Regions from separate parts of the Pseudoalteromonas sp. M8 genome, predicted to be linked through region 2. Evidence: predicted binding sites of a transcription regulator. Region 2 holds the regulator's gene; each other region holds the start of a gene.
What was found. The regulator sigma-54, encoded in region 2, starts transcription at its own class of promoters, with help from an activator protein. The targets are predictions, from matches to a motif close to GTTGGCACGNNNNTNGNNT.
Positions count from the first base shown of each region.

Region 1: the regulator sigma-54 is predicted to act here: its motif matches at 1,938-1,956, upstream of fliE (flagellar hook-basal body complex protein FliE).
Region 3: the regulator sigma-54 is predicted to act here: its motif matches at 3,042-3,060, upstream of GSF13_RS11565 (LPP20 family lipoprotein).

Region 1 covers NZ_CP047240.1:1,589,513-1,594,353, forward strand. Annotated here, with positions in the region: gene GSF13_RS11790 (ATP-binding protein) at 1-360, shown strand, start outside; gene GSF13_RS11795 (sigma-54 dependent transcriptional regulator) at 357-1,736, shown strand; gene fliE (flagellar hook-basal body complex protein FliE) at 1,995-2,327, shown strand; gene fliF (flagellar basal-body MS-ring/collar protein FliF) at 2,348-4,066, shown strand; gene fliG (flagellar motor switch protein FliG) at 4,059-4,841, shown strand, end outside.
Region 2 covers NZ_CP047240.1:410,901-425,453, reverse strand. Annotated here, with positions in the region: gene GSF13_RS07020 (calcium/sodium antiporter) at 1-943, shown strand, start outside; gene GSF13_RS07015 (KpsF/GutQ family sugar-phosphate isomerase) at 953-1,924, shown strand; gene kdsC (3-deoxy-manno-octulosonate-8-phosphatase KdsC) at 1,924-2,475, shown strand; gene lptC (LPS export ABC transporter periplasmic protein LptC) at 2,472-3,026, shown strand; gene lptA (lipopolysaccharide transport periplasmic protein LptA) at 3,016-3,558, shown strand; gene lptB (LPS export ABC transporter ATP-binding protein) at 3,558-4,283, shown strand; gene GSF13_RS06990 (RNA polymerase factor sigma-54) at 4,330-5,829, shown strand; gene hpf (ribosome hibernation promoting factor) at 5,859-6,146, shown strand; gene ptsN (PTS IIA-like nitrogen regulatory protein PtsN) at 6,148-6,606, shown strand; gene rapZ (RNase adapter RapZ) at 6,599-7,465, shown strand; gene GSF13_RS06970 (HPr family phosphocarrier protein) at 7,466-7,735, shown strand; gene mgtE (magnesium transporter) at 8,085-9,443, shown strand; gene pmbA (metalloprotease PmbA) at 9,511-10,860, opposite strand; gene yjgA (ribosome biogenesis factor YjgA) at 10,997-11,515, shown strand; gene tldD (metalloprotease TldD) at 11,617-13,056, opposite strand; gene GSF13_RS06945 (carbon-nitrogen hydrolase family protein) at 13,053-13,868, opposite strand; gene GSF13_RS06940 (YhdP family protein) at 13,861-14,553, opposite strand, start outside.
Region 3 covers NZ_CP047240.1:1,542,901-1,547,741, reverse strand. Annotated here, with positions in the region: gene GSF13_RS11585 (chemotaxis protein CheV) at 1-695, opposite strand, end outside; gene flgA (flagellar basal body P-ring formation chaperone FlgA) at 836-1,543, shown strand; gene flgM (flagellar biosynthesis anti-sigma factor FlgM) at 1,616-1,939, shown strand; gene GSF13_RS11570 (flagellar protein FlgN) at 1,932-2,360, shown strand; gene GSF13_RS11565 (LPP20 family lipoprotein) at 2,435-2,911, opposite strand; gene GSF13_RS11560 (flagellar assembly protein T N-terminal domain-containing protein) at 3,116-4,312, shown strand; tRNA gene GSF13_RS11555 (tRNA-Arg) at 4,421-4,495, opposite strand; gene GSF13_RS11550 (FlgO family outer membrane protein) at 4,829-4,841, opposite strand, start outside.

The DNA.
Region 1 (4,841 bases), 1.2 Mb from region 2:
CCAGATATCGAAATATTAGGTAATCGTACGGCGCTTGCAAGTGCGATCCAAAACCTGATCCACAACAGTATTCAAATAATTGGCAGTGCGGCACACATTGAACTTAATGCAGAGCGCGAGCCGTGTGGCGAGTATGTACGTATCTCAGTTGTTGATAATGGTCCTGGTATTGATGAAACCTTAGTCGACAAGTTGTTTGAACCATTTTTTACAACTAAGTCGCAGGGGACTGGGTTAGGACTTGCGGTGGTTAATTCGGTCGCTAACGCACACAAAGGGTTTGCACAGGCAGACAATATTGAAGGCAAGGGTGCGCGTTTTAGCTTGGTACTACCACTAATTGAGGCGGAGGAACTATGAGTAACAGAGTTTTAGTTGTTGAAGATGATGCTGGTTTAAGAGAAGCACTCATTGATACATTGCAGCTTTCAAATATCGAGTGCGTAGAAGCAAGTTGTGCGGAACAAGCCGTTTTATTGCTAAAGCAAGAAACCTTTTCTTTGGTGGTGAGTGACGTGCAAATGGGTGCCATGAGTGGGCTTGACTTGTTAAAGACCATTAAACTCAACTATCCCGAATTACCGGTATTGATGATGACAGCATACGCGACCATTGATGATGCGGTTGAAGCGATGAGATTGGGTGCCATCGACTATATGGCTAAGCCATTTGCGCCTGAAGTATTGCTTAATATGGTTGGACGTTATCTACCTGAGAAGGAAAAAGAGACAGACGGCCCCATTGTTGCCGATCCAAAGAGTATTAAACTACTTGAACTGGCTGCAAAAGTAGCTAAGTCGGATGCCAGCGTTATGGTACTTGGACCGAGCGGTTCAGGTAAAGAAGTGTTGGCTCGCTATATTCACGATAAATCCGACAGAGCAGATGAGCCCTTTATCGCAATTAACTGCGCTGCAATCCCAGAAAATATGCTCGAAGCGACCCTGTTTGGTTACGAAAAGGGGGCATTTACAGGTGCCATTCAGGCGTGTCCTGGAAAATTTGAGCAAGCACAAAAGGGAACGATTTTGCTTGATGAGATCACAGAGATGGATTTGGGATTACAAGCAAAATTACTTCGCGTGTTACAAGAGCGCGAGGTAGAGCGTTTAGGTAGCAGAAAAACCATTTCACTGGACGTCAGAGTGTTGGCAACCAGTAACCGCGATTTAAAAGAAGCGGTGGAGGATGGGGTATTTAGAGAAGATTTATATTATCGCCTCAATGTTTTCCCACTAGAGTGGTTGCCACTGAAGGACAGAGCGGGTGATATCGCAGTGTTAGCCGAGCATTTGTTGGTAAGACATACGCAAAAAGCAGGCAAGCCAACACCTATATTAAGCAGCGGTGCAAAGCGCAAGCTCAGTTCACACAGTTGGCCTGGAAACGTAAGAGAGCTAGACAACGTTATTCAACGTGCCCTGATTTTGTTCCAAGGTAATGAAATTCAAGAAGATGATATTTTTATCGAAAATTTCTCACCGATGGCTTTGATTGAGTCTGCACCACTTGTAAATCATGAAGCATCAGCTTTAATGGAGCGCTCTCAAGGTGAGGATGAAATCATTAGCTATAAAGATGAGTTACAGGATAAAGAACACCAAATTATTTTAGATACGCTAGCAAAGTTTAATGGTAAACGTAAAGAGGTGGCGGAGGTGTTAGGTATGAGTCCTCGCACACTTCGCTATAAGCTGGCAAAAATGCGAGATTTAGGGATTGCACTACCCGCTTAACCTAAGTTACCTGAGTTTATAAACAATGAGTTAGCTTATTGCTTTTCCAAACCTCAGGTTAAGCTTTATCTGCTAATTCAAATTTACTCAGGCGCCTATTAAAGATCAGCAGATCTTAGGCGCCTAGTTTTCACTTCTATGCACTGCCAATTTTTCGACATGCTAAAAATATTTCAACATACTGAAAATTAACGATTTTAAGTTGGCACGTTTTCTGCTTTATTACAGGTAACTAAGAGTTATTTTGAGTAAAGCATCATGAAAGTACAATCATCAGCGCTATTTCAAGAAATGCAGGCAATGGCTGCAGAAGCGACGAGAAACACACAGCCATCAGTGCAGCCGGTTAAGACGGCGGCATCTTCGTCGGCTCAGTTTGGCGATTTACTCTCAGACGCACTTAATACGGTTCATGGCTTACAACAAGAAGCGAAACAAAAAGTCACCGCTGTTGAAATGGGTGACAGAAGCGTTTCTCTTGCAGAAGCTATGATAGCGAAACAAAAATCGTCGGTCGCTTTTGAGGCAACAGTGCAAGTTCGTAATAAACTTGTTGAGGCCTATAAAGAAATCATGAGCATGCCAGTTTAATTGAGTGACTGTGGAGAGTAATCGTGGCTACTAATCAATCAACAGATCTTACGCTTTCCGATGCAGCGCTGAATAATGACAGCGGATCGGATGAGCAACAAGAGCAAAAATCAGGCTACTTCAGTGCGCTAAGCGGTGTTGATATGTTGCGCCAGGTTACTCTGGTTATTGCCCTTGCTATTTGTTTAGCAATCGCAATCTTTATTATCATTTGGGCGCGCCAACCAGATATGCGCCCACTTGGTAAATACCCAACAGAAGAACTCGTCGAAACGTTAGACTTTTTAGACCAACAGAAAATTGAATACCAATTAGATGGTAATATCATTTTAGTCGCTGAGTCGGACTATCAAGACATAAAACTACGCATGGCGCGTGACGGTTTTACCCAGTCTCCGAGTTCTGGCACTGATATTCTGATGCAAGATATGGGTTTTGGTGTTAGCCAACGTCTTGAAAGAGAGCGCTTAAAACATAGCCGTGAGCAACAACTTGCGAGAACAATTGAAGAGTTACAAGACGTAAATCGTGCAAAAGTGTTACTTGCAATTCCAAAAGAAAACGTCTTTGCACGTCGCGAGAAAAAGCCCTCTGCAACCGTAGTTATTACCCTTAAACGTGGCAAAACGCTTGGCGGCGAAGAAGTTGATTCAATCGTAGACATTGTGGCATCAGCGGTACAAGGCCTAGAGCCTTCACGCGTGACTGTCACCGATCAAAACGGTCGTCTACTCAACTCTGGTTCTCAAGACTCTTTAGCTGCGCGCTCGAGAAAAGAGTATGAAATCGAACGTAAGCGTGAACAAGAATATCTAGAAAAAATTGATAGTATCCTGATCCCAACTGTAGGTCTTGGTAACTTTACCGCGCAGGTTGACTTAACGATGGATTTCAGCGCAGTTGAAGAAACGCAAAAACGTTATAACCCAGATTTACCTGCGGTTCGCAGCGAAACAACGTATGAAGAAAATAATATTGGTGGTTTAGCTGTCGGTATTCCGGGTGCGCTGACTAATCAGCCTCCAGTGAACTCAAATATCCCAGAGGTTGCTGGGCAAGGCGGCAATGGTCAAAGTGCAACACCAAGCAGTAATCAAAAAGAAGCAACCCGTAACTATGAATTAGACACCACTATTAGCCATAAACGTCAGCAAACAGGTGTTATTCGCCGGATCAGTGTGAGTGTGGCCGTTGACTACCTCGCAAAACCTGATGCTGAAGGTAACATGGCAATGGCGCCGCGTACGCAAGAAGAGCTAAATAACATCCGTCGTTTGCTACAAGGTGGTGTGGGCTTTGATATGCAGCGAGGTGATGCACTAGAGGTAGTGACTGTGCCATTCGTGCGTGAAGACCTCACTGAAATGCAAGAGATACCACTTTGGGAGCAAGATTGGTTCCAAAAGACAATCCGTCTTGCAGCAGGTACCTTAGTGATCATTGTGCTAATCTTAGCGGTAGTAAGACCTATGCTTAAGCGTCTAATTTACCCAGATGATACGCTTGAAGATTTTGATGAAGATGCGTTGACCAGTGGTGTAGATTTAGGTGACAGTACACTCGATATGCTAAATAACGAATTCGATGAGTCTGCGGTTGGCTTCTCTTCTGACGGTAGATTACAATTGCCAGACTTACATGGCGACGAGGACTTACTCAAAGCAGTACGTGCCTTAGTTGCTAACGAACCAGAACTCTCATCACAAGTTGTGAAAGCGTGGTTGACAGAAGATGACTGATCAAGAACAAAAACAATTGCCCGCAGCCTTTGACGTTGACAAGCTAGATGGCGTCGACAAGGCTGCCATCTTACTGCTTAGTTTGACTGAAGAAGATGCGGCTCAGATTTTAAAACACCTAGAGCCGAAGCAAGTGCAAAAGGTCGGTATGGCGATGGCCTCCATGGATGACCTATCTCAGGCTAAAATTGCAGCTGTGCATAATTTGTTTATCGAACAAATTCAAAGCTTTAGTACGATAGGTTTCCAATCTGAAGACTTTATTAAGAAAGCGCTAACTGCAGCGCTTGGTGAAGACAAAGCGGCAAGTCTTATTGACCAAATTGTGATGGGATCTGGTGCAAAAGGGTTGGATTCGTTGAAGTGGATGGACTCGAAGCAAGTTGCCAATATTATCCGCAACGAACACCCGCAGATCCAAACGATTGTATTGTCTTATCTCGAGCCTGAGCAATCCGCCGAAATCTTGTCTCAGTTTCCTGAGAAAGTACGCTTAGATTTAACAATGCGTATTGCAAACTTAGAAGAAGTACAACCTGCGGCACTGCAAGAACTCAACGAGATCATGGAGAAGCAGTTCGCTGGTCAAGCTGGTGCACAAGCAGCGAAAATGGGTGGCTTAAAAGCCGCTGCAGATATCATGAACTACTTGGATACCAATATTGAAGGTCAGTTGATGGATTCAATCCGAGAACATGACGAAGAAATGTCGCAACAAATTCAAGACCTCATGTTTGTGTTTGAAAACTTGATGGATGTCGAAGACAGAGGTATC
Region 2 (14,553 bases):
TATTCTCATTCTTGGCTTTATTGCACTGGTTTGGAGTGCTGACCGCTTTGTTTTTGGTGCGGCCGCTCTTGCACGAAACTTTGGTGTACCAACATTAATTGTTGGTTTAACTATCGTGGCCATGGGTTCTTCAGCACCAGAAATGATGGTTGCTGCGCAAGCCGCTCTTGCAGATAAAACAGACACCGCCGTGGGCAATGCCATAGGTTCTAACATCGCCAATATCTTACTCGTTTTGGGTCTCACCGCGTTATTAAGGCCACTCTCCGTTGGCTCTGGTATTTTGCGCCGCGAAATGCCGCTGTTAGTCGTCGTTTCATTGGCAGCTTGGTATATCGTTAGTGATAACCACTTTAGTTTCGTAGAAGGTGTTTTGTTATTAGTCGGTTTCGCCGCTTTTCTTCTTGCACTTATCATTATCACCAAGCGTGGTGGTGGAGATAATGATGACCCATTTGTCAGTGAAGCCTGTGAAGAAGTGCCAAATAATATTCCAACTCAAAAAGCTGTTTTCTGGTTAATCGTGGGTATGATTTTACTGCCTATTAGCGCGGACTATCTCGTTGGCGCTGCGGTTGATATCGCCAAATATTTTGGCATGAGTGACCTGCTAATAGGATTAACCATTATCGCCGTTGGTACTAGTTTACCCGAGCTTGCTGCTTGTGTTGCTGGTGTACTAAAGAAGGAGGACGATCTAGCGCTTGGCAATATTATTGGTTCGAACATCTTTAATATATTGGCCGTGCTATCCATTGCTGGGATCATTAACCCATCCGTCCTCGACGCCAATATTGCGTCACGTGATATATTTATTATGCTTGGCGCGACACTGCTGCTTATCCTAATGAGCCTCAGCTTAACAGGTCAGCGCCGCATCAACCGCTTGGAAGGTGGCATACTTGTCGCAAGCTTCGTCGGTTATATTTACTACATCATTTAAGGAAGCCTTGTGACAACGAACCCATTTATTGATTCTGCAAATCAAGTTTTTGCTACCGAACTTGCAGCAATAGAAGAAGTGCAACAGTTTGTTGATCAGCAATTTGTAAAAGCCTGTGAAATTATGTTTGGCTGTCAAGGTCGCATCATCGTGATTGGCATGGGTAAGTCCGGCCACATCGGTAACAAAATCGCAGCGACACTCGCAAGTACTGGCAGCCCCGCATTTTTTGTTCATCCAGGTGAAGCAAGTCACGGCGACTTAGGTATGATCACCAAAGATGATGTGGTACTGATGATCTCCAACTCAGGGGAAACCCAAGAGGTGATCTCAATCCTACCTGTAATTAAGCGCTTAGGGGCCCCCGTTATTTCCATGACAGGCAACCCAAGCTCTACGATGGCTCGTAATGCGACGGTTCACCTTTGTGTTAAAGTATCAAAAGAAGCCTGCCCATTAGGACTTGCACCCACGGCAAGCACCACAGCTACGCTAGTGATGGGTGATGCGCTCGCGGTTGCGCTACTTGAAGCCAGAGGCTTTACGGCTGATGATTTTGCACTTTCCCACCCTGGTGGTAGTTTGGGAAGACGTCTACTGCTAACCGTTGCTGATGTCATGCATCAAGGGAATGCTATCCCTATGGTCAATAGTCATTGCACAGTTAAAGAAGCTTTATTTGAAATGTCCGCTAAAAGTTTAGGTATGACGGCAATCGTAGATGAAAGCTCGCAATTGCAAGGTATTTTTACCGATGGTGACTTGCGCCGTATTATCGAACAAAAGGTCGATATTCACACCACCCCAATCACGCAAGTGATGACGGCTAAAAGTACGACGGCACGCGCCGATATGCTCGCAGCTGAGGTACTCAATATTATGGAAACCAAACGGATTAACGGCTTGATTGTGGTGAACGAAAACAACATTCCAGTTGGCGCCTTGAATACGCAAGATTTACTTAGAGCGGGGGTGCTGTAATGCAATTTGAAGATTTATATCAGACGATTTCAACTGAAGCTTGGGAAAAAGCAAAACAAATCAAATTATTAATTTGCGATATTGATGGCGTATTCTCAGATGGCCGTATATACCTTGGTAACAATGGTGAAGAACTGAAAGCATTTAATACCAAAGACGGGTTTGGTATTAAGGCCTTGATTGATAGTGGTATCGAAGTCGCCGTTATCACAGGTAGACATTCACAAATAGTTCAGCAACGCATGACTAGTTTAAATGTAACTTATATTTACCAAGGTCAAGAAAACAAGTTAGTGGCATATGATGAACTGAAGACTAAGCTCAACCTTAATGATGACGAAATTGCATATATTGGTGATGATGGCCCAGATCTACCCGTAATGGAACGAGTTGGTTTTGCCGTTGCCGTCAATGATGCACATCCTCTTGTTAAACATATCGCCCATTACACGACCTTGATGCCAGGTGGCTTTGGTGCCGTGAGAGAACTAACTGATCTTCTAATGCTCAGCCAAAATCACTTATTGACTTCCAAAGGATCAAGTACATGACCGTATTGCGTGTCATCTTACTCATTGTTTTCGCTTCTTTAATGGTATGGATGTGGTCGCCCATGTTTAATCCATCAGAGGCGGATCCAGCAAAAGAAGATGAACCGTTAGCTAAACCCGATTATGTTGCAACCACGCTTCAGCAAACGACCTATAGTGAAAATGGCTTATTAAACTATCAGGTAACTGCTGATAAGATGGAGTTGTATCAAGATCTTGGCTTTAGTCACTTTGAAAAGCCCATTTTCACCTTATATAACGGTGAACAGAATTGGCAAATAAGCGCATTAGAAGCAACCCTATACGAAAACAACACCTTGATATTAGAGGGCAATGTGTTGGCAAAGAATTTAACGCCTAACGCCATGATCACGGATATCAATGCCGATAATGTAAGAGTTGAAATTAAGCAAAAATTGATGAAGTCGGAACACCCTGTCGTTATCAACGGTCCTAGTCTTAGGATCACAGGTAAAGGACTGCATGCGGATCTACAAAAGCAAGTGATCGAACTCATCAACCACACAAAGACAATTTATTATGACCAGTAAAATCATTAACAAACTAGTTTTCATCGGCTTGCTTGCAAGTTCTACTCTAGCAATTGCTGCAGAACAAAATGAAGTCATTATTGATGCTGGCCGTCAGCAAGCTCAACTGCAAAGCAACATCGGTATTTTTGAACAGAATGTTGTTATTATTCATGGCAACAGAAAGATAAATGCCGATCGCCTAGAGGTCCACCGTCGCGCGGAACTTGGCATTAACAAGCAACTGCTTGTGGCAACTGGCAGCCCTGCCACTTTTAGCGAACGTCAACCCGATGGCAACTTGCTAGAAGCCAAAGCAAATGAAATCCGTTACGACGTAGCGAAGGGAACCCTAGTGATTTCTGGTGATGCTGAAATCAATCAAACTGGGCAAAAAATCAATGCTCAAGTCATCACCTATGACATTGAAAAGCAATTGATCAGCGCTGAGCGCTCAGACCAAGAAGACTCTCGAGTAAGAACCATCCTTGTTCCTGTTGATGACAAAAAAGACGCTAAAGAGAAAAAAGCGCAGGAAGAAGGTAACAATTAATGAGCGAGCTCAAAGCAACTGGTCTAGCAAAGAGTTATAAAGGTCGTCAGGTCGTCAAAAATGTTGGTTTAAGTGTTCAGGCTGGCAGTATTGTAGGCTTATTAGGACCAAATGGTGCAGGTAAAACCACTACGTTCTACATGATTGTAGGGTTAGTACCAAGCGACAAAGGCTATATTCAGATTGATGACGAAGATATCACTTTGTTACCGATGCACAGCCGTGCACGACTTGGTATTGGCTATCTACCGCAAGAGTCTTCAATCTTTAGAAAACTCACGGTCTATCAAAATTTGATGGCGATTTTAGAAACTCGAAAAGACTTATCTAAAGTTGAAAGAGAAGCTGAACTAAACGAGTTACTGGATGAGTTTAATATTCAACACATTCGCGACTCACAGGGCATGGCATTGTCGGGAGGCGAAAGAAGACGAGTCGAAATTGCTCGCGCTTTAGCCGCAAACCCTAAGTTTATCCTGTTAGATGAACCTTTTGCTGGTGTTGATCCTATTTCGGTGTTAGATATAAAGACAATCATAGAGCACCTAAAAAACCGTGGTATCGGTGTGCTTATCACCGATCATAACGTTAGAGAAACACTGGACGTATGTGAAAAGGCCTACATCGTTTCACATGGTGAGTTAATCGCTGCAGGCACGCCAGAACATGTTTTGGCAGATCAAACCGTAAGAGATGTCTACCTAGGCGAACAATTCAAGCTATAGTTAAGACGTAGTATTAATAACTGTTAAAAAGGATTGTTAGAGATACATGAGGCAATCATTACAGCTGCGCATGGGGCAGCAACTTACAATGACTCCGCAACTGCAACAAGCCATTCGCTTGCTGCAGCTTAGTACATTGGATCTGCAACAAGAAATACAAGAAGCATTAGACAGCAATCCATTGTTGGAAGTGGAAGAAGGTGATAATACTGACGGCGAAAACGCTGACCAACACAGCCAAGAAAAGAGCCGTGCTGACGACAATCAAGATTCAGCCGATGAAACGCAGGTTAGTGACTATGAGATAGACTCAGATACCGCCATGAGCAAAGACACTGTGAGCGATGACCTTGCCATGGATGTCACTTGGGACGAGTATATGAGTGCAGCGCCTGCTGCAAGCTCAGGTCCACTTCCCGATGACGATAATGTTTATCAAGGGGAAACCTCTGAATCTCTCCACGATTATCTCATGTGGCAACTCGAACTGACACCATTTAGTCCAACAGATAGAGCTATTGCGATTGCGATTATTGAAGCGGTCGACCTGTCAGGCATTCTAACACTGTCTTGCGAAGACATTTTAGAAAGCATTAATGACGAGAATAGCGAAGAGCCTATTGAGCTAGATGAAGTCGAAGCCGTACTCAAACGCATTCAGCTTTTTGACCCTGTCGGTATCGCAGCGCGTAGTTTACAAGAATGCTTATGCATTCAGCTCAACCAATTCGCCCCAGATACCCCATGGATTGCCGAAACAAAAATGATCCTGACAGAGCATATCGACTTGCTTGCCAGCCGTGACTATCGAACTTTGGCTAAGAAAACGCGCCTTAAAGAAGCCGATCTCAAAGAGGTCATGACGTTAATACATAGCCTTAACCCAAAGCCTGCGGCAAGCATTATTCATGAAGAGCCTGAATATGTGATCCCTGACGTATCGGTGAAAAAAGTAAAAGGTCGTTGGGTCGTAGAGCTAAATCCTGATGCTATGCCTAAAATAAGAGTAAATGACCATTACGCTGCGATGTCTAGAACGGCGAAATCCAGTACGGATAGTCAGTTTATTCGCTCACATTTACAAGAAGCAAAGTGGTTTATTAAAAGCTTAGAAAGCCGAAATGATACTTTATTAAAAGTTACCAATTGCATTGTGCAACAACAACAGGCATTCTTTGAACATGGCCCCGAAGCAATGCGCCCTATGGTGCTAAATGATGTTGCTGAAATGGTTGAGATGCATGAGTCCACAATTTCCCGTGTGACAACACAAAAATACATGCATACACCTCGGGGAATATTTGAGCTGAAGTATTTCTTCTCTAGCCATGTAAGTACGGAAAATGGAGGTGAGTGCTCTTCTACAGCAATTAGAGCACTTATCAAAAAGCTGATAGCTGCAGAGAATACCGCGAAGCCATTGAGTGACAGCAAAATTGCAGATATCTTAGCTGAGCAAGGAATTAAGGTAGCGAGACGTACGATTGCAAAATATCGTGAATCCCTAGCCATTCCACCGTCAAATCAGCGTAAAAGCTTGATATAAGACGTAAAACCCAAGAAGGAAAAATGCTTATGCAACTAAATCTAACTGGTCGCCATGTAGAAATTACTGACTCATTAAGAGACTATGTCACCAACAAGTTTGCGAAGCTAGAAAGGCACTTTGATCATATCAATAATGTGCATGTGATCCTTGATGTCGAGAAACTAGTACAAAAAGCAGAAGCAACATTACACGTAAACGGCGGCGAGCTATTTGCATCAACAGAGCATCAAGATATGTATGCCGCAATTGATGGCCTTATCGACAAGCTAGATCGTCAAGTTATTAAACACAAAGAGAAGCTCACTCGACACTAAGATGAAATTAAGTGAATTAGTGAACAAGGACTGCAGTAAAGCTGCGGTCCTTTTTAATAGCAAAAAACGTATTTTAGAATACATCAGCGAACTGGCTCATAGCCAAATTCCAAATACCAGTCAGCATGCTATCTTGGACGCCTTAATGGCGCGAGAGAAATTAGGCAGCACAGGGATCGGTAAAGGCATTGCCATTCCCCATGGTCGACTTGAAGGTTTGGATAAAATCCTTGCAATGGTGCTTGTCAGCGAGCAAGGGATCCAGTTTGAAGCCATAGATAAGCAGCCTGTCGATATTTTTGTCGCGTTCATCGTACCTGAAGGTGATAATCAACAACACCTGAAGACCTTAGCGGCGATTGCTGATACACTCAAAGACAAGTCTTTTTGCAAAATGCTTAGGCAAGCAAAAAGTGATGATGAGTTATATGCAGTGATCCAAGGTGAACTTGATGAGTGATGAAGAAAAAGGACTCGAGCTTATCATTATCAGTGGCCGCTCAGGCTCTGGTAAATCTGTAGCGCTTCGAGTATTGGAAGACTTAGGCTACTATTGTGTGGATAACATTCCAGTCAATTTGCTACCGTCTTTAGTCCGCAGTGTTTCGGACAATTATAATAAAATTGCAGTCAGTATTGATGTTAGAAACTTACCTAAAGAACAGGACGAGTTTAATGACATTCTTGAATACTTACCAGGCTTTGCCAAACCTACCCTGTTTTATTTAGACAGTGACGATCAAACCCTGATAAAGCGCTTCTCAGAAACACGACGTTTGCACCCTCTTTCACTGCATAATCTTCCATTAGATGTTGCGATAAAGAAAGAACGGGAATTGTTAGACGTGCTGATCACTCGCGCCGATTTTCTCATTGATACTACAGGCCTGAGCGTTCATCAACTTGCAGAAGATATCCGCGAAAAAATCTTAGGTAAAAAAGACAAACAACTCATTATTACCTTTGAATCTTTCGGCTTTAAACACGGCATCCCAAAACAAGCGGATTACGTTTTTGATGCGCGCTTTTTACCCAACCCACATTGGGAGCCTGAGCTTAAGCCGCTAACTGGCTTAGATCAGCCAGTCAAAGACTATTTGTCGAGTCACAGCATCGTGCAAAAGTTTACTTGGCAGATCCAAACCTTCGTACAAACTTGGTTACCACACTTAGAGCGTAACAATCGCAGTTATCTAACGATCGCAATAGGATGTACAGGTGGGCAACATCGCTCGGTATACTTAGCGCAAACCATTGGTGAACGTTTTGCTAAAACCCATCCCAACGTCAAAATTCGTCACCGAGAGCAAGAGGGTTAAATGTTAGAAGATACGTTTTTAATCCAAAACAAACTCGGCCTGCACGCTCGAGCAGCGACGGTTCTTGCGCAATTAGCAACCCAATTTGATGCCGAAGTGACCTTATATCAAGGAGACAAAAGTGCTGCTGCTGACAGCGTACTAGCGCTGTTGTTACTTGAAAGCAGCCAAGGGAAAGAAGTCCGAGTGGTTTGTGAAGGTCCTGATGCTCAGTATGCACTAGACGCCATTGGCGGACTGATAGAAAATAAGTTTAATGAATCCGAGTAATCGTCAGTAAAACAATAAGGCCTGATTCATTTACTCCCTGCTAATCTCCCCCTCCTCCGTAACCAAAGTGGTCTAATAAGTCTCTCATAATTAAGCGTAAACCTTGGTAGTTCCTAATAAACTGAGTTACACTGTAATACCAATTTAGGTTTCTTTCGTGCAGTAAAGCGAGTTGCCGGAAAATCCTACTTTATCGTTGCGTACACCTTTAACGTGTATTAACGATAGCAACCCACCAGCAGAAACAACACGAATAAAATTCAAATTAAGAAATTGATTTCTGCGATAAAATAAATGAATAGGGTTAACTTAATCACGTTAGCCACCATTAATATCAAAAAGGATGCCTATGCCTGAAGTATTTGAACAAGACTACACACTGGAACAACTCCAAAAGGTAACTAACGCCTTAAACAGTGGTCAGTTTGTTCAAGTTAGGCGTATGCTCGCAGAAACAGCACCTTGTGACACTGCACTGCTTTTAGAATCATCCCCTCATAAAGTTCGCTCTATGCTGTGGCAGCTTGTTGACCCAGATATCCAAGGGGATGTCTTAGAGGAACTGTCAGAGGACGTAAGACTTGGGATCATCGCCCAGATGGAGCCGGAGCTAATTGCCGCCGCTACAGAAGACATGGACGACGATGACCTTGGTGATGTCCTAAGAAGCCTGCCTGATACCGTCTACCAAGACGTTATCGGTGCGATGGATAGCCAAGATAGAGAACGTGCGACACAAGCTTTGTCCTACAAGGAACACTCTGCCGGTGCGCTAATGAGCACCGACACGGTCACTATTCGACCCGATGTTACCTTAGAAGTTGTATTTAGATATCTACGCCTTAAAGGCGAATTGCCAGACGGCACAGATGAGCTATATGTTGTCGATAAAGACAACTGTTTCTTGGGTGCCTTACCAGTCAATACCTTATTAACTAAGTCTCCTGACAGTATGGTTCGAGATTTGATGGATGAAGATAAGGAAACGATCCCTATCTCCATGGATGAGTCTGAAGTGGCGCAGCTTTTTGAGCGTCATAACTGGATCTCAGCTCCCGTCGTTGACGATAACGCCCATTTACTTGGTCGTGTCACCATTGATGACGTTGTTGACGTCATCCGTGAAGATGCCGAGCACAGTTTGTTAAGTATGGCAGGTCTTGAAGATGAAGAAGACACCTTTGCGCCAGTTCTAAAAAGTAGCCAGCGCCGCTCTATTTGGCTTGGGATTAACCTTTTAACCGCCTTGATGGCAGCGTTTGTCGCAAGCTTCTTCGAAGGTACCCTGGATATTTTACCTATTCTCGCGGTGTTAAATGGCATAGTACCAAGTATGGGTGGCGTTGCCGGTAGCCAAACGCTAACCCTAGTTATACGTGGTATTGCCCTTGGTCATATTAACCAAACTAACCAAAAGTTTTTAATGGGTAAAGAGCTGGCGATCGGCGCCTTAAACGGCGTGCTTTGGTCTGTCTTGATCGCTGGAGTTATTGCTATATGGCAGTGGGATTTTACACTCGGTGCTGTAATTGCCTTCGCAATGTTTATGAACTTAGTCGCAGCGGGTATCGCGGGTGCCAGTATTCCAATTATGTTAAAGAAAATGAATATCGATCCAGCGCTAGCTGGTAGTGTGGTACTAACAACTGTTACTGATATCGTAGGGATCTTTGCATTCCTTGGCACCGCAACTTGGTTATTAGTGTAGCAGTAACAGTGTCGAAACGGCGGGAAATGCTGGTTAAAACCAGCATTTCTTGAGCTGAGAGAGGGAGTTATTCGCCCGCTATTTGCATATTATTGAGTAGTATAGAGCCGGTTTGTACTGCGCCTCGGCATTCAATATCAGCGCCAACGCCTTCAATCCCCATAAACATACCTTTTAAATTACCAGCGATAGTAATTTCACTTACAGGATATTGAAGTTCTCCATTTTCGACCCAAAAACCAGCAGCCCCCCTAGAGTAATCACCAGTTACCGTATTAACACCTTGCCCCATAAGTTCAGTGACTAACAAACCAGTGCCCATCGACGCAAGTAGGCTGGTTAAATCGTCGTGTGTTGGCTTTACTAACCAGTTATGGATCCCACCTGCGTGACCTGTCGCTTGCATATTCATTCTACGTGCAGCATAGCTTGCCAATAAGTAAGTATTGAGCACGCCATCTGTGATAATTTCACGGTCGATGGTTTTTACACCTTCGCTATCGAAAGGACTAGAAGCAAGCCCTCTTAATAAATGTGGCTTCTCTTCAATGTTAACGCTGTGATTAAAAATTTGTGTGTCTAAAGAATCCAACAAGAAGCTAGACTTACGATATAGCGCGCCGCCACCAATACCTGACACTAAGTGCCCAAATAAGCTGTTAGCAATATCCGCTCGAAAAATAACAGGCACTTTGCGCGTTGACACCTTACGACTGCCTAATTTTGCAAGCGTTGATTGTGCCGCCTCTAAACCGACTTCTTCAGGGGATTTTAGCTCCGTGTGCACGCGAGATAACGCATATGCAGAGTCCCGTTGCATTTGCTCACCCTCTTTACCAATCACCATGGTGCTCAGGCTGTGTCTGGTACGTGGGAACCCTGCAATTAAGCCATGACTATTGCCATATACACGGATCCCTTGGTGGCTCGATAAGCTCGCGCCATCAGAATTCACGATTCGAGGATCGAATGCTAACGCAGCTTTTTCAGCAGCAATACATTGCTCAATGGCTTCATCGGGAGAAACTTGCCAAGGATGGAAAAGATCTAAATCTGCTGGAGACATCTCTAGCAAGGCTTTATCCGCCACACCATTACAGGGATCATCCGAGGTAAATCGAGCAATATCTACGGCTTTTTCAACCACTGAGCGCAGGGCTTCAGGACTCAGATCCGCGGTTGATGCTGAGCCTTTATGATTTCCCACATAAACGCTGATACTAAGACCACCATCTTGATTAAACTCAATGGTTTCAACCTCTCCCATTCGTGTACTTACAGACAGACCAGAGGTGCTAGACATCGCCGCTTCTGCCGAGGTTGCACCTAGTTTTTTAGCATGCGCTAACACATCGGCAACTGCATTTTTCACATCATCAATTTGATTATATATAGGGTGTTGTTGAGGTTGAGTCATAGATACCTTATCCGCTCGCTCGTCTAACTAAAACATATTAGTTAATATGCTATCACAGCTACTAACTATTGTAGTGATCAATTGTGGTATACTCTAATGTTAGAGACTTTAATATTTACTAGTATAGACAAGACCGATGGCTAAACACGAGCAAACGACCGAAGAAGAGATTATTTACGTTTCAAAAAGCGAGCTTAAGCGCGAAGCGCTTGAGTTGCATGAACTAGGCTGCGAAATTGCAGGGCTTGGCAAGAAGCAGCGTGAGAAGTTACCTCTAACGGACGAGCTTAAAGAGGCCATGACTGTTGCGGATAGGATCCGTGCTAAAACAGATGCTTACCGTCGTCATATGAACTACATTGCCAAGACATTGCGTAGTACTCCAAATATCGAAGATATTCAGGCTGCGATGGATTTGATGCTAAATAAGAACAATAAAGCAGACGTATTGCTGAATAAGATTGAGCTTATTCGCGATGAAGTGATTGCCAAAGGAGATAGCAAGATTAATGAGCTATTGGATAAGTATCCTGAACTTGAGCGTCAAAAAATGCGCCAGATGGCGCGCCAAGCAAGTAAAGAAGTAAAAGCTGAGAAGCCAGGCAAAGCCTACAAAGAGCTGTTCCAGTATTTAAAAGAAGCGATTATGCCGTAACGCAGTGTTGTGGCTCTGATACAACATAAAAAGGCGCTGATGCGCCTTTTTACTTATGATTAGGGCCTGTTTACCTTTCAAGTTTGTTTTTGCAGGTAGTATTACGCTGTGCCACCGACAGTAATTTCGTCAATCTTCAAACTCGGTTGACCGACTCCCACAGGGACGCTTTGACCATCTTTACCACATACCCCAACGCCTCTATCAAGCGCAAGGTCATTACCTACCATAGAGACCTTTTTCATCACCTCTGGGCCATTGCCAATAAGCGTTGCGCCTTTAATGGGTTGGGTTATCTTACCATTCTCAATTAAGTAGGCTTCAGACGCTGAGAATACAAATTTACCGGAGGTAATATCCACTTGACCACCGCCAAAGTTACTAGCAAAAATGCCTTTATCTACGCTACGAATGATCTCTTCTTGACTGTGCTCACCCGCAAGCATGTAGGTATTTGTCATTCTCGGCATCGGCAAATGGGCATAAGACTCACGACGCGCATTACCTGTAGGCGCCACGCCCATTAAGCTCGCGTTTTGCTTATCTTGCATATAGCCTTTCAAAATACCATTTTCAATCAGTACGTTGTATGCCGCTGGCGTACCTTCATCGTCCACATTCAAAGAGCCGCGACGGTCGGCTATTGTGCCATCATCCACCACAGTACAAAGACTCGAAGCGACTTGTTCACCTATTTTGCCACTGAATGCAGAGGCACCTTTACGGTTAAAATCACCTTCTAGGCCATGTCCAACAGCTTCGTGTAACAAAACGCCCGGCCAACCAGAACCGAGCACCACAGGCATCGCACCTGCTGGTGCATCAATGGCTTCAAGATTCACGCGTGCTTGGCGCACAGCTTCTTTGGCAAACTGCATCCATCTCGGTGCACCGTCTACTAACTCTTTAAAGTAACCATAATCTAAACGCGCACCACCACCGGCACTACCACGCTCTCTGCGACCATTTTTCTCAAGGAGTACCGAACAATTTAAACGTATTAACGGGCGAATGTCGGTTGCAAATGTACCGTCGCTTGCGGCAATTAACACTTCTTCATATACCGCAGACAGCGAACTGACCACTTGCTGCGCCTCAGGCGCTAAATCGCGAATGCACTGTTCAAGCTCTCTAAGTAAAGCCACTTTATCCGCATCACTCATGCTGGTAATTGGCTGTGCTGGTTGAAATTGAATGGGTACTTTTACATCGCTAAATACTTGAACTTTACTGCTTTCGCCAGCTTGCGCAATGCTACGCGCAGCTTCTGCTGCTTTGGTTAACGCTTCAATATTGATGGCATCAGAATAACTAAAGCCAGTCTTCTCACCACTCACTGCACGCACACCAACACCACGTTCGATGTTGTAGCTGCCGTCTTTGACTATGCCGTCTTCCAGCACCCAAGTTTCGTGGTAGCTTGATTGAAAATACAGATCGGCATAATTTACTTTGTGCTGATGAATATACTCGAGAGTCTGTGATAATTGCTCACGTGTCAGCTGGCTATTGGTCAGTAAATTCTGCTCTACATTACTCATAAAAACTCACTTTTAAATCGGTTATGATCCGCAACCGGCATTTTTTGCCGGATCGAATCAAGAAACGCACTATCTAGCTGCTGTGAAATAGGTTCTAAATTCGCACCAGAGTCAATTAAGACTTCACCCCAAGGCGATACAATTAAACTGTGACCATAGGTTTCTCGGCCATTTTCATGACAACCAACTTGCGCGGCTGCAACTACATAGCATTGGTTTTCTATCGCCCTCGCCTGTAATAATGGCTGCCAGTGTGCCTTACCCGTTGCACAGGTAAAAGCACTCGGGACTAAAAATAGCTCAGCTCCCTTCGCTCTCATCATTTGGAACAAACCTGGAAAGCGCAGATCATAACACACGCTTAATCCAATTCTGCCAAATGGACTATCCACTACCACGACATCCTGTCCACGCTCTGTTCGCTCAGACTCTCGGTATTGTTTAGTTTTGTCACTCACATCGGCGTCAAACAGATGGATCTTATTATAGCGTGCTACGATTTCGCCACTCGAATCAAATAAGTAACTCGCAGCCAGATATTTATCGCTCTGGCTTGGTATCGCGATGGTACCTGCCGCCAACCAAATGTTATGTTGTTGACAAAGCGCTGAGAGCTCTTGGAGCAGTGCTTCGTTATGCTGCGCATATTCCCAAGCCTGTTGCGCATTGTCGCAAAACGCCAGCCAAGTTTCAGGTAAACACACTAAGGTTGGCTCTTCCACCACTAACTTAACCAGCTGACTTTTAAGGTAATCTATATTTGTTTGGGGTGCTTTAGCCGAGCACATTGGCAATGCAATCACCTTAGCCATTACCACTTTCCTTATTTTGCGACACAAGAGGTTGCTCACTATGCTTAAGTGTAGCACTTGGATGTGATTCTGAATTCATTGCTGGTGCTTCTTTACTGATATTCTCATCAGCTCCATCTGGCATAGCTTCTTCACTAAGAGGCACAACCGGTTTGGGTAACTCAATTTCTTTACTCTTACGATCAACCTCGGTAACCACCGGCTCTTGCATCGTTCCGGTGATTTTAAAATTAATCTCAGAGATCACTCGCGCCGAGTGGATAACCTTATCTAATGCCAGTGCAGCTAACCCCGTCACAGGGTTCACCGCCCATGCCATAATCACAGGTAAGCTCGACGTGACTTGTGGTGCGACGGCTAAATCATAATTAATTTCGTGAGTATTGAGATCGGCATAGCCACGTATCGTTAGATCCGCAGGCACGCCATCGAGCTTTGAATCTTCAGTGATCGCAATACCATTCGTTAGTTGTACCGAACCACTCATACTGTTATAGAAAAAACCTTTAGAAAACACATCCCTAAAGTCCAAGCGTAACTTTCTGATCAAAGAGTCCAAACTCAGCAATGAAAAGACACGTGCTCCTTTGTCGCTTATTTCTGCCAAGTGGCCCTCTCCTAAGCGCCAAGTCAACTCGCCTCCTAGGCTAGGTAAATCCATTTCGTATGGCGCGCCTTGCCAATT
Region 3 (4,841 bases), 1.1 Mb from region 2:
GTGACATTATTTTGACAGTCCATTTCGGCAATTTCACGAAGCCTGATAAGTGCTTCTTTACCATTCTTTGCCAGCTCAGTCTGAACACCTAATGGCTCCAATGCACGTTTGACCTGATTACGAGCAACCGCAGAGTCATCAGCGATAAAGACAATACGTTCGCCTAAATCTTTTTGCATTTCACCATCAGAGACAATGTCAGCACTGACTTCCGTGTTGATCGGGCAAATTTCATTGAGGATCTTTTCTACGTCTAATATTTCAACTAGCTCGTTTTCAATTTCTGTAACCGCTGTCAAATAGGAATAACGGCCTGCCCCAGATGGCGGGGGCATTATTTTTTCCCAGTTCATATTCACAATGCGTTCTACCGCACTGACTAAAAAGCCTTGAACTGAACGGTTGTATTCCGCAATTACAATAAAACAATTGCGAATATCTTGAATAGGAGGCCCACCAACCGCAAGTGACATGTCAATTACGGATATTGTTTGGCCTCGAATATGAGCAACCCCTCGAATCAAAGGGTTTGACTTGGGCATGCTTGTCAATGCTGGACATTGAAGCACTTCTCGGACTTTGAAAACGTTAATGCCGAAGCGCTGTCGACCTTGAAGTCGAAAAAGTAATAGCTCGAGACGGTTTTGTCCAACCAGCTGTGTACGTTGGTTAACCGAGTCTAAAATACCTGCCATTTCAATCTCCTACTGTATAAACCGCTAATCGGAACGATCTTTGCTTCGACTCTGATATGGTTTACCACCCTTGATTAGGTGCAGTTATTAAAGCAGAATCTTTATACCTTGTTTCACCCCATAAGCATAGTCGAAACATCATGAGTTTGTTAAAAAAAACCCATTACATTCAGTTTTTTTGTTTGTTCGCTTATTTTATAGGCGTTGACTATGGTTATTGTCAGCAATATGACAACAAAACTTTAGAACAAAGCGCAATAGAATTTGTTGAACCAAATGTAGAGCAAGATCCCGACAGCCAGCTATCACTAACTGCTATACCACTTGATTCAAGAATTCCAGCAAGAGATTGTCAATCGCCGTTGCAATATAGTACAGCAATGACTCCGCCTTTTGACACTCAAGTGACAGTACAAATTAGATGCAACGATACCCTCAGCTGGACTCAATACGTCCACGTGCGTATCGATCACCTCTTCCCTATTTTAGTTAGCGCGACCATGTTAGAAAAAGGCCGTGTTATTCAGGATGACGATGTGAAAATAGAGTATCAGCCGAAACGTTTTCGTAGGGTTTCCTATATAGAAGATAAGTCGATACTAATAGGCAGTAGAAGCAAACGTAATATCAGAGAAGGTCAAGCCTTTACTCAGGCTCATATTTGTATGGTCTGCAAAGGCGATACTGTGACGATTATTGCTAAATCAGGTGGGCTTGTGATCAAAACTCAAGGAGAAGCGCAGCAAGATGGCAACCGTGGTGAACTTATTAATATTAAAAACGCTCGCTCTGGCAAAACCTTACGTGCTAGAGTAATAGAAGTGGAAACAGTAGAGGTGAATTTATAAAAAATTTGCTAAAGTAATACTATTAAACGCCGATAACAAGGCTGAGAGTATAATTTTATTGGGTCTACAATCATGGTTAATCAAGTTAACGGTCAGAATCAGTCTACATCCGTTGCTAATAATGTTAAGCAACAGAAGGCTGAATTGCAAAGAAATGATGCTAATAGTGCGTCAGTTAAATCACCAGCTACACCGAAAGCAGCTGCGGATTCAGTGAGCCTGACTCCACAAGCGCAACAGCTGAAAACGGTCAACGAAAAAGCGCAGCAGTCATCAGGCTTTGACGACAAGAAAGTCGAAGAACTGAAAAAAGCGATTGCAGAAGGCAAGTATCAAGTTGACGCGGAAAAACTAGCCAAAAACATAGCTGCATTTGAGTTCGAAATATATGGATGATTTGGTTCGGCTCTGCCACCACAAACTTTCAGAACAAATCTCGACGCTAGAAGCGATGACCCAGCTTCTGGCTCGTGAGCTTGACGAGCTCGCGTCTCGGCGTGGCGACAACTTAAAAGAAATCGCTCGTGAAAAGCTAACTCTCATTTCAAAACTGCAAAAGCTCGACAATGAATTGTCAAAAACTGAGTCTCACGTCTTTGAAAGCAGTGAAGTAGCCCCGCTCGTTGCTAAAGTGCGAGCACTACTCAGTGAGTGCCAAACCAAAAATGAAATCAATGCTAAAACGGCTCATCAGGCTAATGTAAGCACACGTGAACTAAAAGGGATCTTAATTGGCGCACCAACTTCGATTACATATGGTCAAGATGGCAGCGTGAAAAGTAGCGACAGTGAATTGGTACGTAACCTAAAGGCGTAGCCACGCCTGTCGTATTTTAGTATTGAAGAACAATCGAAGTGAAACGCATTAAGTAAGCGATATGTGATGAGTGCTTACTTAAAGCTATAAGATATCTTCTTAATTTTCTGCGGCTTGACTTGAGTAATATACAAATCATAAACGCGTTTCATATCAAGCTCTAACTCCGTCGCGTAAGTATCACCAACTGCGTAACTTTTCAGCACCTTAGCCCCACGAACAAGTCCATTTACTTGGCTCTTAAGACCGTCGTTTTGCGCAACCGCTCCTTTTACCGTAATAGTGGATGTCAAATTCTGGCCATACAGTTGCTCAGCCAATTCACGATACGCTTCTAATTTTGACACTTTAATGGCCATTAGCTGCTTCTCACCCGCAGTTTTACCCGGCTGAGCACTCAAAGGAGCGTACCCCACAGCCCGTAAAACAGGAAAAGTTTCCGGTTGCACTGTTTCATATTCAATATGCTTATCAACGAGGCTTGAACAGCCGCTGAGCCCTGCTAGCGAACAAACCATAACAACTGAACTGATAGAATTAGTGATACGCATTTCACCCCACTCCGCTACAATATATACCAATCAAAATTAAGCACTTCCCCAACATCTTGGTCTCGCAAGGGTTGTTGTGGTTTCATTGAGTATTGGCAAGAAATAAAATTAACTTTCATAATGTGTGATTATGCACGAACCTTGCCAAAATTTGGCACAGGTATTGCTGAGTTGAAGAGTAGTTTTTGATCTGGGCATTTAAACATGAAAAAGCAATTCGCGACCAGTCTATCACTGTTGTGTATCACCTTGGTTCATCCAGCTTATGCTGAATGGTTTGAAGTTACCGGCATGGCTGACGTTAAAAATGGCGACCATCAAAAAGCCAAAAGAAAGGCGGTAAATGACGCCATCACACAAGCTTTGCTGTTTTCTGGCGCTTCGGTGAGTAGTGTGCAAACCGTCACCGATGGTGTGCTCACCCAAGATCAACTTAAGATCCGCTCAAATGCTGAAATCCAAAGTGCCAACGTAATTGCTGAAGCAAAAGTTGGTGACTCATGGCAGGTGACATTACATATCGATATTACCCCACAGAGTGCTCAGTGCCCTACTAGTGCTTACGACAAACAGGTTGCAGTCACACAAAGTCAGTTAAAAAATAAACACCAAGCAACACTAGGTCAAATTTTTGACATAAATAAAGCGGTGAGCGAGCGCCTATACCAGACAATGTCTGAACAAAAGTTGAGCTTAGAACCTGTTCCCTATTTCGCACAGACCATAGACGTTAACCGCTTTTTCAGCCAGCGGTTTGATTATAATGAACAGCTAATCGAGACCATTACGGCAAATACGAACAGCCAATTTGTATTACTGAGTCAAATTACTGATATTGCTGGTGTCGATAAACTTAATAGCGACTTCGCATTTTGGCAAAGTGATAAATATTTAAGAAGCTTCAAGGTAGACTTTGCGCTGTTTGATGCACTTTCTCATGAAAGGGTGTGGCAAAAGCAATATGCCACTCAAGGCGTGTGGCCGTTTAAGAAAACCAAACTAATTGATGTGTACAGTGAGCGCTTTTGGCAGACAGATTATGCTGATGAGATCCAAACCACGCTGACACAAATCGCAACTGATTTAAACGCAGCGGTGGCCTGCTTACCAACCAACGGCAAAATCCTACATATCGATGATGAACAAGTCGTTATTAATTTGGGCCGCATGCATGGCTTAGAGAATGGCCAGATCCTTAACGTAGCGCATAGTAATCCGCTGACTAATGTCGATGGTAAAATATTTATGCATCAAATTAAAACCATTAATAAACTGCAAGTGATCCAGGTGAATGCGCAAAACGCCATTGCGGTAAATATCAGTAATCGCCCACTTCACAATGTGCAAATTAATGATTTGGTTGAAATTCAAATAGAAAATGAAAATGAGTTTGAACTGTAAGGTTAAGACTACCTATGACGCAGACAAGATTTTCGACGACTTTACACACTCTACATCATGCTTCCGCCGCCCATTTACTTTGGTAATTCCACGCAAAAGTGATACCAATGGCGTCCCCAGTAGGAATCGAACCTACATCTAAGCCTTAGGAGGGCCTTGTTTTATCCATTAAACTATGGGGACAATCTCTAAAGTCAGATAACGATCGCTTTTTTTGACCTTCACTAGCGGGATCTGCGGTACTTAATACCAATGAAAGTCGAGAATTGTTGATTCTCTGTTGTACTGCATCTCAGTGACTTCACTTTAGTATACTGATCTTAATGAACTTTTAAAGATTAATAGTCAATTTATTCGCGGTAATAAATGAGGTGGTTCAGTAGGTGAATACGCAGCAGTTAAGACCCACTACTGCGCTATCAGTTACTTCACTTGAGGTGTGAATAAGAAGTAGGATAGTTCTTCGTTTAATAAAACCTAAACGGTATTTTCTTCTAAAAACCGCTATTTGAAGTACTACCTTGCAGCG